Regions from separate parts of the Peribacillus sp. Bi134 genome, predicted to be linked through region 1. Evidence: a T-box and tRNA genes for the amino acid it is inferred to sense, from the RefSeq annotation. Region 1 holds a T-box; the other regions hold tRNA genes.
The links. A T-box is a leader RNA that pairs with one kind of tRNA and senses whether it is charged. The one in region 1 lies ahead of argS (arginine--tRNA ligase), so its partner is inferred to be a tRNA-Arg.
Positions count from the first base shown of each region.

Region 2: it has a tRNA-Arg gene. The T-box ahead of argS (arginine--tRNA ligase) is inferred to sense a tRNA for this amino acid. The anticodon was not compared.
Region 3: it has a tRNA-Arg gene. The T-box ahead of argS (arginine--tRNA ligase) is inferred to sense a tRNA for this amino acid. The anticodon was not compared.

Region 1 is NZ_CAKKLN010000012.1:2,024-6,526, reverse strand. Features, by position in the region: partial or broken gene LQ188_RS23490 (DinB family protein) at 1-40, shown strand, start outside; gene LQ188_RS23485 (fatty acid desaturase) at 323-1,354, shown strand; gene LQ188_RS23480 (response regulator transcription factor) at 1,447-1,992, shown strand; T-box leader at 2,060-2,278, shown strand; gene argS (arginine--tRNA ligase) at 2,319-3,992, shown strand; gene LQ188_RS23470 (SET domain-containing protein) at 4,045-4,377, opposite strand; partial or broken gene LQ188_RS23465 (CotH kinase family protein) at 4,474-4,503, opposite strand, start outside.
Region 2 is NZ_CAKKLN010000004.1:419,143-423,645, reverse strand. Features, by position in the region: gene LQ188_RS10680 (hypothetical protein) at 1-160, opposite strand, end outside; gene LQ188_RS10675 (GIY-YIG nuclease family protein) at 334-696, opposite strand; gene LQ188_RS10670 (DUF2087 domain-containing protein) at 715-1,470, opposite strand; gene LQ188_RS10665 (hypothetical protein) at 1,752-2,012, shown strand; gene LQ188_RS10660 (hypothetical protein) at 2,102-2,302, opposite strand; tRNA gene LQ188_RS10655 (tRNA-Arg) at 2,494-2,567, opposite strand; gene LQ188_RS10650 (metallophosphoesterase) at 2,740-3,252, opposite strand; gene LQ188_RS10645 (XTP/dITP diphosphatase) at 3,255-3,866, opposite strand; gene LQ188_RS10640 (Ger(x)C family spore germination protein) at 4,082-4,503, opposite strand, start outside.
Region 3 is NZ_CAKKLN010000002.1:373,608-378,110, reverse strand. Features, by position in the region: gene LQ188_RS04745 (sugar-binding domain-containing protein) at 1-81, opposite strand, end outside; gene LQ188_RS04740 (glutaredoxin family protein) at 221-463, opposite strand; gene rpoN (RNA polymerase factor sigma-54) at 479-1,816, opposite strand; tRNA gene LQ188_RS04730 (tRNA-Arg) at 2,133-2,204, opposite strand; gene clpP (ATP-dependent Clp endopeptidase proteolytic subunit ClpP) at 2,494-3,102, shown strand; gene LQ188_RS04720 (HPr family phosphocarrier protein) at 3,198-3,455, opposite strand; gene whiA (DNA-binding protein WhiA) at 3,476-4,429, opposite strand; gene LQ188_RS04710 (YvcK family protein) at 4,497-4,503, opposite strand, start outside.

The sequences.
Region 1 (4,503 bases):
GACGGATTACGGTCTTTATTTATTTGTAAAAGGAGAGTAACTGGATTTCATTTGCTTACTGCTAGGACTTTTAGCCTGACATTGAAAAATTGACAGTCCTGTTCTTAATGTGAGGCTACCTGTCATTTTGAAGATAATGAAATCCTATACATGTGAGCAGGTTAACCGGTTTTTACTGGTTGGCCTTTTTTACGTTTGCAGCTGAAAATGACTAGTACATGACATTTGTCATCTTCTAGTCATGACACCTGGTACTAATAATTTCAGGTTGATTTCTTTATACTATGTAATAACGACAAATAAAAGGAAGTGCAATTAAATAATGACCTTGCAAAATACGAAGAACTTGAAAAAACAAATTGCTCCTTTTGAACAATCAACGACAAAGCAAAGTATATGGCAGATCATCAATACCTTGGGGCCATTCATTATTTTATGGTACCTAGCATATATAAGTCTTTCCGTTTCTTATTGGTTAGCTTTAATTCCAGCTGTGATTGCTGCTGGCTTCTTGACAAGAATATTCATCATTTTTCATGATTGTACGCATCATTCGTTTTTCAAAAGCCGCCGTGCGAATAGAATAGTCGGGACTATCATGGGTGTTTTGACTTTATTCCCGTTTGATCAATGGGGACATGAGCATTCTGTGCATCACGCAACAAGCGGTAATTTGGATAAGCGGGGTACAGGGGATATTTGGACCCTTACGGTCGATGAGTATTTGGCTGCACCGTTTAAACTTCGTTTTGCCTATCGTTTTTACCGCAATCCAATTGTTATGTTTGGTTTGGGACCGATTTATGTTTTCCTTCTTAAAAATAGATTTAACCGTAAAGGCGCTAGAAAGAAGGAAAAAAATAATACGTATTTGACGAATGTATTAATCGTCGTTTTAGCGGCATTGCTTTGCCTGGCAGTAGGCTGGCAGTCGTTCCTTCTTGTACAAGGTTCCATTTTCATGATTTCTGGTTCAGTCGGCATTTGGCTGTTTTACGTCCAGCATACATTTGAGGACTCTTATTTTGAAGAAAATGAGGAGTGGGAATATGTATTGGCAGCAGTGGAAGGAAGTTCTTTTTATAAGCTTCCAAAACTGATGCAGTTCCTCACTGGTAATATCGGTTACCATCATGTTCACCATTTAAGTCCAAGGGTACCTAACTATAAATTGGAAATGGCGCACAATAATACGCAGCCTTTAGAGAACGTTCCAACGATTACTCTTGCGACAAGCTTGCGCTCACTCCGTTTCCGTTTATGGGATGAGGAATCCAAGAATTTTATCGGTTTCAAAGATATAAAATATTTAACGAAAAAAAGCGTTCCCGCTCAAGTGAAATCTGAACTGTAACGTTCAGTATCATACCAGACTCCCTTAATAATCCTCGGATTTGGGGGAGTCTTTGCTTCATATAAGGAACTCGATAAAGGAGAGAACTTAAAATGATTCGAATTGTCATTGCAGAGAATCAGCAAATGCTGTTAGAGGCAATAAGTTCTCTACTCAATCTTGAAGAAGATATAGAAATTGTCGGGCAAGCCGGTAATGGAGTAGAAGCGGTGGCCCTTGTACACCAATTACAGCCTGATGTATGTATCATGGATATGGAGATGCCTGTAATGAGCGGACTTGAGGCAGCAGAAGCATTAAGGTCAATTGGATGTAAAGTGGTCATTTTAACGACATTCCGAAGAACTGGTTATTTTCAACTCGCAATAAAGGCTAATGTAAGTGGTTATTTATTGAAGGATAGCCCGGGTGAAGAGTTAGCTTGCTCGATTCGCAGCATAATGGATGGCAAGCGAATATATTCCCCAGAACTTATAGATGAGACTTCCAGCAATAATGGCCGGGAAATGGGAGTGTTAGGTTTGTTAGCCGATGGTCAATCAAAAATTGAGCCGTCAAATCAGCAAAGCGGCACAATTGGAACAGTAAGGAAATATTTTTCCACCATCAAAGATAAAATGAAGTTACCGGCTGGTTAGGATTTGTTTCTTAAATCCTGTTGACACGTTTTTTTAAATTGTGTACGATGGATTAAATTATAATATTGAAAATTCTGTGATGAAGAGAGTAGTTCATTTTGAAATGGAAAGCGAGTTAGGGATGGTGGGAGCCTAATGCAGGACGGATGAATGAAGCGCACTTTGGAGAAATTTCTTGAACCGTTTAGTAGGGAATATCGGGGAGTCACCTCGTTAACAATGGAAAGTGGTCACAATTTGTGGCAACTAGAGTGGTACCACGGGAATTCATGCTCTCGTCTCTTATTTAGAGGCGGGGGCTTTTTTGTTTAGGAGGGAAAATGACGATGAATAAACCAATTGCAGAATTGATTTCAACTGCTTTGAACAATGAAATGCCAGCTAGTGAAATAGAAAAATTAATGGAAAAGCCAAAATTGATGGAATTAGGCGATGTCGCCTTTCCATGCTTTACTCTTGCGAAAAAATTCAGAAAGTCGCCTCAGGTGATTGCGTCTGAAATAGCCCAACAATTAAATAGTAAGTTGATCCAAGAAGTGAACGTTGTGGGTGGTTATCTGAATATCTTCGTCAATCAACAGCTGGTGACGGAAAACGTGCTGCAAACGATATTAAGTGAAAAGGATCAGTATGGTTCGATGCAGCCTGTACAGGAAAATGTCGTGATTGATTATTCCTCCCCTAATATTGCCAAACCTTTTTCCATGGGGCACTTACGCTCAACGGTCATAGGGAATGCACTGGCTAACATCGCCGAAAAAAATGGCTACAATGCTGTGCGTATTAATCATTTAGGAGATTGGGGCACGCAATTCGGCAAGTTGATTGTCGCATATAAGCTGTGGGGCGACAAAGAGGCAATCGAAGCTTCGCCGATTCAGGAATTATTGAAGATCTATGTGAAGTTCCATGATAGAGCCGAAAGTGATGAATCGTTGAATGAACAAGCACGAGCAAGCTTCAAGTCTCTTGAAGATGGGGACGAGGAAGCACTGGCATTGTGGAAATGGTTCAGGGATGCGTCTCTAAAAGAGTTTGAGACGATTTATGATTTATTGGGCATCCGTTTTGATTCCTATGCCGGCGAAGCGTTTTACAATGACAAAATGGATGCGGTTGTCGGGGAACTAAAAGAAAAAGGCTTACTTACCCTATCCGAAGGTGCCTATGTCGTGCAATTGGAAGATATGCCGCCTTGTTTGATTACGAAAACGGATGGTGCGACACTTTATGCCACGCGTGATTTAGCTGCCGCCATGTATCGTAAAAAACAGTATGAGGCGAAGAAAACATTTTATGTTGTCGGAAACGAACAATCCCTGCACTTTAAACAACTCTTTAACGTCATTGAAAAAATGGGGTATGAATGGTCAAAAGATTTGCAGCACGTAGCATTTGGCATGATGTTAAAAGATGGTAAGAAAATGTCGACTCGTAAAGGGAAAGTCGTGCTCCTTGCGGATGTATTGGCAGAGGCGATAGAAACTGCGAAGCGCAATATTGAAGAAAAAAATCAAGCGCTTGAACAGAAGGAACTGGTTGCAAGACAGGTCGGTGTCGGAGCGGTAATTTTTAACGATTTAAAAAATAACCGCATGAACGATATTGATTTTTCATTAGAACAAATGATGAATTTTGAGGGAGAAACGGGTCCATATGTACAGTACACATATGCGCGAATTTCCTCATTGCTTGAAAAAGGTGAATTTAACGAGCAGGCCATCCATTTTGACGCTTTAGGTGAATATGCGTGGCCAGTCATCCAGCTGCTGGAGCAATATCCGAGCATTGTCCAAAAATCGTTTGAACAAGCCGACCCATCACAAATCGCGAAATTCAGCTTGCATTTATCGCGTGCATTCAATAAGTATTATGCACATACAAAGGTTCTAGTTGAAGACGAATGGAAACAAATGAAACTCTCATTCGCTTTTTCCGTAGCGATTGTATTGAAGGATGCGCTAAGTTTATTGGGAATTTCCGCGCCGAAAAAAATGTAAAGGTAAAATGAAAGAATCCATTTTGAACTTTCAAAATGGATTCTTTAAAATCTTATTCAATGACATCGAACCATAAGGGGGATTTATCATCAATTTCACCGTTGTAATTGATCGTGATTTCTTCGCCAGCCTTTATGTCTTTATGTGCATAAAAGTCTATCGTTAAATCATCTAAATTATTATCATACTTCGCATTCGGAGTGTATGAATGATTGAATAGCGATCCATTTCCTAAGGCAATGGCCGTTTCATCGTCATCTCCCCAATAGAAACAGTGATGAAAGAGTGACGTTTTCTTTAAATATTTCCATTCTCTTTTGGGTGAAATGATGACAGGTGATGCCTCAATGAGTTCATCCTTTTTAATATCCCTTACCGCATATATTCCCCTGCCGTATTTCCCCGTATTTTTAATACAGATTGGTGATACGGCCTCTATTGCTTTTTTCCAGTCCTGCTTGGCTTTCAGTTTTGTTTCGTCTAGGTCACCAAGATGCTTATTTAAGTAATC
Region 2 (4,503 bases), on a different contig from region 1:
GTGAAAAGGCCCTGAACATAGACCCGACAAACATAAGCCCTGCACCGCCGAGCAATAAATATATACATAGAGTTTTATTAATAACATTCAAAGGATAAAGTAAGGCCCCCAGCGCTATGATTGCTCCTATCCCCGTTATGGTCCATCCTATTTTTTTCATTCGCAACTCCTAAAATAAATTATTTAGTGAAGGTCTCCACTGGTTTCCCCCTATTTCATAAACAGGACCCTCATTATTAGCTTAAACCATTTAAAAACTTACAACAAGTGAGATCCTCTGATTTTTTTCCCACAAAAAAAGAGCCACAAATGACTCCCTGTTTTAAAGGCCACTTACAAGTCAGTGGATTTCATTCTATTGTATCCCCGTTCTTCGTATGGCTGTATTTTTTCCATCCACATTTCTTCAAGTTTTTTCAATTCCCGTTTAACATCAAAAAATCCTGTTTCTTTCGGCTTCAATACTTCCAGCACCTCAAAAGAAAAAGCATCTTTCCCATATTGGTTCCACTCACCTTGCAGCACTTTATTGGTGTTTGTTCCGACTTCCAATTCAAATTGTTTCCCCTTCAACGTCTTTAAATTCCTCGTGCTTCCGATAAAAACTTTATTATTTACCGTATTTCTGATTTGGTATACACCTGCTTCAACTTTCGTTTCTTTATATAATTGCTTCAATTCTTTTTTACGATCCATTTTTCTTGCCTCCAGTCATCATTTCTTCAGCCAATATTGGCTCCCATCTGGCTTTCTATCCAAAAATCCATATTCTATTAAATACCTTCTCAAAAGAACGTAATCATGATAAACGGTACCCAAAATTTGATTGATTTCTTTTTCTTCGTATTTCCGCTCATTTTCAAATCGGTTCATAATTTCTTGAAGAATGATCAGCCTTTGTTTTTCCTTTGGCGGGAAAGACTTTAATGCATCCTGACTGCCTTTAGGGAAGTATTTTTTCAGTACAGTCACCTTTTCATCCTCGGTAACGTTATAACGATCATCAACCATCGTCGCTTTTTGATGAAGCGGGATAAATGCCGGCGCATGTTCATCTTTATCTTTCAAAAGTTCCATCAGGGCTAAAAACAACTTAGCCTGACGCTCTTTTTCTTTCAACACAAAACGATGGTTCCGAATGGTGGACGGACTACCTATCCCCATTTCCTCCTGAACCTCAGCATCATTCTTCCCTTGGTAAAATAGGCGAAGAAGGCGGTTTTGATGGTCCGTGAGACCTGTAAGTTTTTTATCGAGATCGATCAAGTATTCAAAAACGGAGTTGTGTGCATGTTCAATATGAATCCGCATATACCTCTTTGCTTCATAAAGAACCCCATCTTTCGGGTATACCACCCCCTTTTCAACTGCATTTCCGCACAGCAAACAAACATATTGGTTCTCACCTTCTATATACCCTTGTTTAAGCTCATCCTGAGATGCGCTCCAAAACATTTCAGCGTCCTTCATAAAACAAACACTTCCCTATAAAGTTTATAATATAATAAACATAATATTAATTCGTTTGCATTATGTCAATGTTTTTTCTAATTTAACTCCAGCAAATTATCCAAAGATGAACTTGATGGCCAGAGGGCTTCATAACATACAATACAGCTGACAGGCGCTACACCACCCATTAAACGAAACGATCCCCATGACACTATGCCGTATAGCACATTGAATAATAAGCTTAATTTCCCCAATAATATGCTATATAAGCGTGAATAAGCTTTAGAGGAGGATATATATTGAAAGATGAAAGCAATGCAATTGTTCCATCAATCCATAACACCGATTTACACAAGGCAATACAACATTTATCTGAACAATTCAAGGTATCACTGCCAGAATTACGCGATACGATTGAATTACTTATACAAAACCAATCAAGTGGGATGCAGCTTAGTTTAGGAGATGATAAAAGTTCACCCGTCGAAGAATTGAATACGGCAATAATCAAAAACCGTGAAATCATTAAAAAAAATCTCCAAACATTAAATAGAATTTGATATAGAAAAAAGGCATCCAATCATGGATGCCTGAGTTTGTGGAACATATGAAATTCCTAATATAAGTCCTTCGTTGAGCTCTTTAAGTATTAGCTAGGCACAAACTTAAGTATCCCTTCCAGATAAACACCTTGCTCTTTTCGTGTGCATTCCCTCAACTTGATTCTTCCTTCTTTCTCTAACTCCTTGGCTAATTGGACCACTTCTGTTCCATCTTCGGTTATTTCGACTGAGAAGAAATTGCCCCGAGTGGAAGTTTGAATGAACTTGAATAATCTATCTTTATTCATTTAAACATCTCCTTATTTATAACAAGTTCGACATAAAAGGTCATCCACCTGCGATAAATATGAAATAAAAAACTTCTTGTCGTCATACGAACTTTAACAGTTAAAAGGATAGCAAATTTAAATTACCCTCGTTGTCTTAAGCCAAAAGTAAAAAAGCCAAAACCTTTGAAGGTTTTGGCTTTTTTTAGTAGTGTCCCAGGAGAGATTCGAACTCCCGACCGACGCCTTAGAAGGGCGTTGCTCTATCCAGCTGAGCTACTGAGACGTTTATGATATAAGTTGCGGTAAAACTTATGTATTACCTTAACTGTTCCCTTAGGACACTTCTTATTATAGTAGGATATCAAAAGAAAGTCAACGCTTTTTCAAAAAAAGTTTTTTCTTTTTTTAATAACCAGGAAGCGGGGAAAAACGCTTCCTGTTCATTATACATGAAGTCATTCCATTTGATAAGCATTTCTTAGTTCTTCAACGATTTTTCCTTCAAGGTCATAATAGATGATTTCAAGTTGGTCATTTCCGATTTCCAAAATGGCATAGGTTTTTTCTTTTCGTCCACGCGGCTGACGTATGCTTCCCGGGTTGATGAAGAGCTTGCCGTCAATCAATTCAGAGCCTGCAGCGTGGGAATGACCAAAGCAAACAATATCCGCCCCAAGCTCTTCACTTTTATAAGATAGGTTCATCAAGGTCATATTTATGTTATAGAGGTGTCCATGTGTAAGGAAGAAACGCTTGCCTGCGATGTTCTCCACAATGTCATTCGGATATGCCGAATCATAGTCACAATTCCCGCGTACGGCTAAGAACCCCGACATGCGAGGGTCATTTCTTTCCAACTCTGAATCACCGCAATGGATCATGGCTGCAACCTCTTGTTTATGACGGTCGGTAATCATGCTGATTTCATGAGTTAAGCCATGACTGTCACTCATTATTAGCACTTTCATCGTCACATTCCTTCTTCCCTTTTTAGAAATAGATCAAGTTTTTCATCTAGAGCCCTCAATGCATTGGCACGGTGGCTGATTTTGTTTTTTTCCTCTTTTGTCAATTCTGCGTTTGTTTTACCCTGTTCCTCAACAAAAAAGATGGGATCATAACCAAATCCATTCGCTCCTGAAGGCCGTTCTGTAATCAAGCCTTCCATCGTTCCCGATACCGTAATCGTTTCCTGGTTGGGTGACGCTAGTGCCAATGCGCAATAAAACCTCGCCGTTCTATCCTCTTTTGGCACGCCTTCCAGTTCCCGGAGGACTTTTTCCGTGTTCGCTTCATCACTCTTGGACTCTCCAGCATAGCGCGCAGAATATACGCCTGGACGGCCCTCCAATGCATCTACAATCAATCCGGAATCATCAGCAATGACAAAACGGCCTAGCTGATGGGCAATGGCCTCTGCCTTCAGGATCGCATTTTCTTCAAATGTCGTCCCTGTTTCCTCAACATCCGGAGCATCCGGTACATCAAGAAGTGTTTTGACTTCATATCCTTTAGCAGAGAATAAGCTTTCGAACTCCTTTGCTTTCCCTTTATTTTTCGTTGCAATTATTACTGTCTTCATTTTTCATTTCACCCTTTTTCATTTTATCGGCATGTGAGCTCTTTTCGGGCTAAGAAAGAATTTGCTGTACTCATTATAATGTTAAGCCGCTTATTCTCCAGTGCCAAACGGACGAATTCAACGCTGCCTTTCATGATCAATAACGGCTGCTGAATTTTCCAGATAAGTTAAGTCTAACACAACTCCCTCATCTGCAATAACCTGAAACTTATAAACTAACGTTTGTAATTTTCACTATGTTCAATATGGATATTAACTTTTATGTTATTTATTGAAGTCTTATCAAAGGAATTAATAATTCTGTTATCCCACTTATTGACATGGTATCTGTATGCCTTTTCACTTATGTTAAATAGGTCTGTATTGATTTTCTCCCCCGTCTCCAATGTCTTCAAAATATCATGCTTAACTTTTGTTTCTACCTTTTTTTCGATTTTTTCCATATCCAAGTTAGCTATATTTTGTTTCAATATTCCATTTGCTCTAACCTCTAAGTCATATAAGGGTTTCTTTTGTTGTTCCAATACTATGATGTTTGTTTTAGGGTCCATGATTTCAACACTTACCTTTTGTTTGTTCAGGGAAAAAAACATTACTGTCGCCTTGTTTTCAACCCATTTTAAACCTATCAAATCTT
Region 3 (4,503 bases), on a different contig from region 1:
ACGCAGGATATCATATCTTTTTTGCATAACCAAAAGGAAATCTGGTAATAATTTTCTTTGTACCTCGAGTAATGTACGCATATTTAAAACTCCTAAAAAGTTAAGTTGGACGTATAATGTCCCGCGTAGTCATTTTCTGTCCCACTTAAAACAAAAAAATATTCCTGCTACATATTTTATTCTAGCAGGAACGGAATGTTTCTTCAAATGATTTGAAAAATTATTTTTCCAAAAGCCTATTTAGAGCTGATTTATCAACGTTTCCGAATTGAACGATATCATCTTTCCATTCAACGACAGGGATCATCAGCCCGAATTTCTCAAGCAAATCATCATCGGTGTGGATATCGATTTCTTTATAGCCTATGCCTGATTCCTCTTTCACTTCTTCAAGCACTTGCTTGGCTTTATCGCATAACGGGCATTTATCCCTACTATATAAAACAAACGCATTTGATTCCAAAACCACTCATCCTTTTCAATCATATCTTTTTCGTTTAGATGAAGAAGGGATCCCTAATTGTTCCCGGTACTTGGCAACGGTTCGGCGTGCCAGGATAATTCCATGCTCTTCTTTCAACCGTTCTGCCAGGTCCTGATCCGAGAGCGGCTTTTGTTTATTTTCCCCATTGATGGCTGCCTGAAGGCTCTTTTTTGCCTGCATGCCCGACATATCCTCATCAAGGCCGACTGACTGTAAAGAAGTAGTGAAAAATATCCTCATCTCTATCGTGCCAAATGGTGTCTGCACGTATTTCCCTTTGACCGCCCGGCTTACTGTGGACTCATGTATACCAAGTTCGTCGGCGATTTCCTTCATCGTCATCGGTTTCAAATAGTTCAGGCCATGATGAAAGCACGCCGGCTGTTTATCGACGATGCACTGAATTACCTTCAATATAGTTTCTTTCCTCTGTTGGATCCCTCTGGATATCCATTGGTATTCCTGCCACTTATCCTGGATAAACCGTTGAACCCCCTGATCCTTATGGCTCTTCATACGGTTTAAATACCCTTTATCCACATTAAGATTAGGTGTGTTACCATCATAATTCCCGACAAGCAGCATACCATCCCGAACTTCCACGACCACATCCGGCACTATATAAGAAGGTTTTTCCTGAAAAAAGAGTGATGCGGGTCGCGGGTTCAATGTCTGGACATAATCAAATACTTCTTGAATCTCCTTCATTGTAACACCGATTTTCTTACTTAGGTCTTTCCAGCGCTTTTCAGCAAAATCGAGGAAATGGTTTTCTATGATCGATTCTGCAAGCAGGTTCACCCCTTCTGCTTGCACCTGAAGCAAAAGGCACTCTTGAAGATTTCTCGCTCCAATTCCATGCGGCTCGAGTTCCTGTAAAATTGAAAGGCTTTCTTCCAAAACTATCCGAGATATACCAGGGATACATATGTCATCCAGCTCAGTCCTCAAGTAACCGTTTTCATCAAGGTTATGAATTAATAGCAGCAACGCCTTCTGCTGCTCACCGGTAAGTTGCTGGTGATTCACCTGGGACATGATATGCTGTTCAACCGATATAGTATCTTCACTGATCTGTTCAATCCAATAGTTGGCATCATACGTATTCTTAAGAGTCCGTTTTCCCTTTTTCCGGTCAAAAGTTGGCTGAAATAAAGCCGATGTTGGCTGATCTATGGACAGTAATGGATTCTCCACCATTTTATTTTCTAAAAAAGCCGATAGCTCCTGCGAGGAATATTGCAGCAATGTAATAGCTTGCATAAGCTCCTGCGTCATTGCCATCTTTAATGTTTGCTGTTGAAAAAGTCCTGCTTTCATATTCATACTCATCGATTCATCCCTCCCCCACTCCATTTTACATTATCAGGAGAAAATTCTACACAAAAACCCATGAAAACGCTTACGTTTTTTTCTGAATAGTTTATTTGTTTTAAATACTATATGTTAGAAATGCAAATTAAACAACTACTTTTATTGAAAAATCACCATTTTTCAATAGTGTGCGCGTATATTTTCAAGACAGGGCTTACATTACAGGATCCGATGGAATATTACGGAAATCGAGCGAATTCGCCAAAAATTTTAGGGCCCCTCTTAAAAATGGCCAATAAAAAATCCCCCACTTTATTAAGCAGAAGATTGGTAATGCCCTCGGCAGGAATCGAACCTGCATTTCAAGCTTCGGAGGCTTGCGTTCTATCCGTTGCACTACGAGGGCGTAATAGAAAATATTTTTTCAACAGACTTCATTATATGATAGATTCCCCTCCTTTGCAAGGGCTATCAGGTTTAAAACTTCGCCATTTGGGTATTATGGGTAATGTGGAAATTCATCCCTGTGCGGCATAATATATAAAGTAATCTATCGGAAAGGAGCCTTAGCCAGAAAATTGTCGAACAAATTATCCATTATAGGGTTTGTTTTGTTTGACCTAAATTGACCAAAAAGTGTATCATACATACATAAAGAATTTAAATGATTCTCTTAATCGAAGGAGGAAATGAACATGAATTTAATTCCTACAGTTATCGAACAAACAAGTCGTGGGGAGCGTGCCTACGATATTTACTCCCGTTTATTAAAAGACCGGATCATTATGCTAGGAAGTGCAATTGACGATAATGTTTCCAACTCCATTGTTGCTCAATTACTATTTTTAGAAGCGGAAAATCCTGAAAAAGATATCACTCTATACATCAACAGCCCTGGCGGAAGCATCACTTCCGGTATGGCCATTTACGATACTATGCAATATATCAAACCTAATGTATCCACAGTATGCATCGGTATGGCCGCTTCCATGGGTGCTTTCCTATTGGCCGCTGGCGAAAAAGGCAAACGTTATGCGTTGCCAAACAGTGAGGTCATGATTCACCAACCACTTGGAGGAGCTCAAGGTCAAGCTACGGAGATTGAAATTGCTGCCCGCCGTATCCTTCACTTGAAAGATAAACTGAACCAAATCTTGGCAGAACGTACTGGTCAACCTATTGAAGTCCTTCAAAGAGATACGGAACGTGATAACTTCATGACTTCCGAAAGAGCTCTTGAATATGGCTTGATCGACAAAGTCATCACGCGCAGCATCCTTGATGATAAAAAAGACTCTAAATAATCATGCAACAACCGGCTCCGGAGAACGCCTTTAGCGACTTCCGGAGCTTTTTTGCATAATAAAAAAAAGGATGCTCTTTTAAGCATCCTTTTCTTTTAACCCTCTTGCTGAACAAACTCTTCCAATGCCTCTAACGCTTCTTTTTCATCGCGTCCTTCGACGATTAACTTCACGGTCACGCCAGAACTGATGGCAAGGCTCATTAACCCCATTATACTTTTTGCGTTCACTTTCTTTCCTTCTTTTTCAAGAAAAACATCTGAATGAAAGCGGTTAGCTTCTTGTACAAAAAGAGCTGCCGGCCGCGCCTGCAAACCCGTTTTCAATTTTACCTCAACTTGTTTTTCCACCATCTTGATCTCCCCTGTTAGCTTTATTTTTTCGCAGCAATAGCCTCTCCCCCACGGAGCCTGTCAGCTATTTCATCAATCTTACGTAATCGGTGATTAATCCCGGATTTACTGATTGTTCCCCCAGAAACCATTTCCCCAAGTTCCTTTAAGGTTATATCCTGAAACGCAATCCTAAGCTCCGCAATTTCCCGAAGCTTATCCGGTAAAATGCCTAATCCCACCGTATCCTCGATATAATGGATATTTTCAACCTGGCGTAATGAGGCCCCAATCGTTTTGTTCAAATTGGCTGTTTCACAATTCACAAGCCGATTCACTGAATTACGCATATCACGGACGATCCTTACATCTTCGAACCTTAATAAAGCTGAATGGGCGCCAACTATACTTAAAAACTCGGCAATCTTTTCGGCTTCTTTCAAATAAATGATATACCCTTTCTTGCGTTCAAGAGTTTTGGCCTTCAAGCCAAACTTATTCATTAGCTCACAAAGGGCATCATTGTGCTCTTTATAAAGTGAGAAAATTTCAAGGTGATAGGAAGACGTTTCCGGATTATTCACCGAACCTCCCGCAAGAAATGCACCTCTTAGGTAAGAACGCTTACAGCATTTCTTCCCAACAATAGTATCGGATATAGCATGGAGAATTTCAAATCCATCGCCTAAAATTTCCAAATCGGTTAAAACCCGCTGCCCTCCAGATGACATCCTGACAATATATACATTATTCTTTTTAAGCTTCATCTTTTTACGGACCAACAGCTCGACCTGGACCTCATAACTTTTTTTCAGCAGCGTATAAATCCTTCTGGCAATCGCAGCATTCTCAGTTTGAATATCCACAACAAGCTTCCGATTAGAAAATGAAAGGGATCCGTTCATCCGGATAAGCGCACACAATTCCGCTTTACCGCAGCAATCCTTTCCCTCTAATGTAGTAAGCTCTTTTTTCGTTTCTGAAGCAAAAGACATCCATTTCACCCCCAATCGAACGCAGGTAATCTATTTTTATCAATCAAAAAACCGTCCCCGCTTATATCTACGGT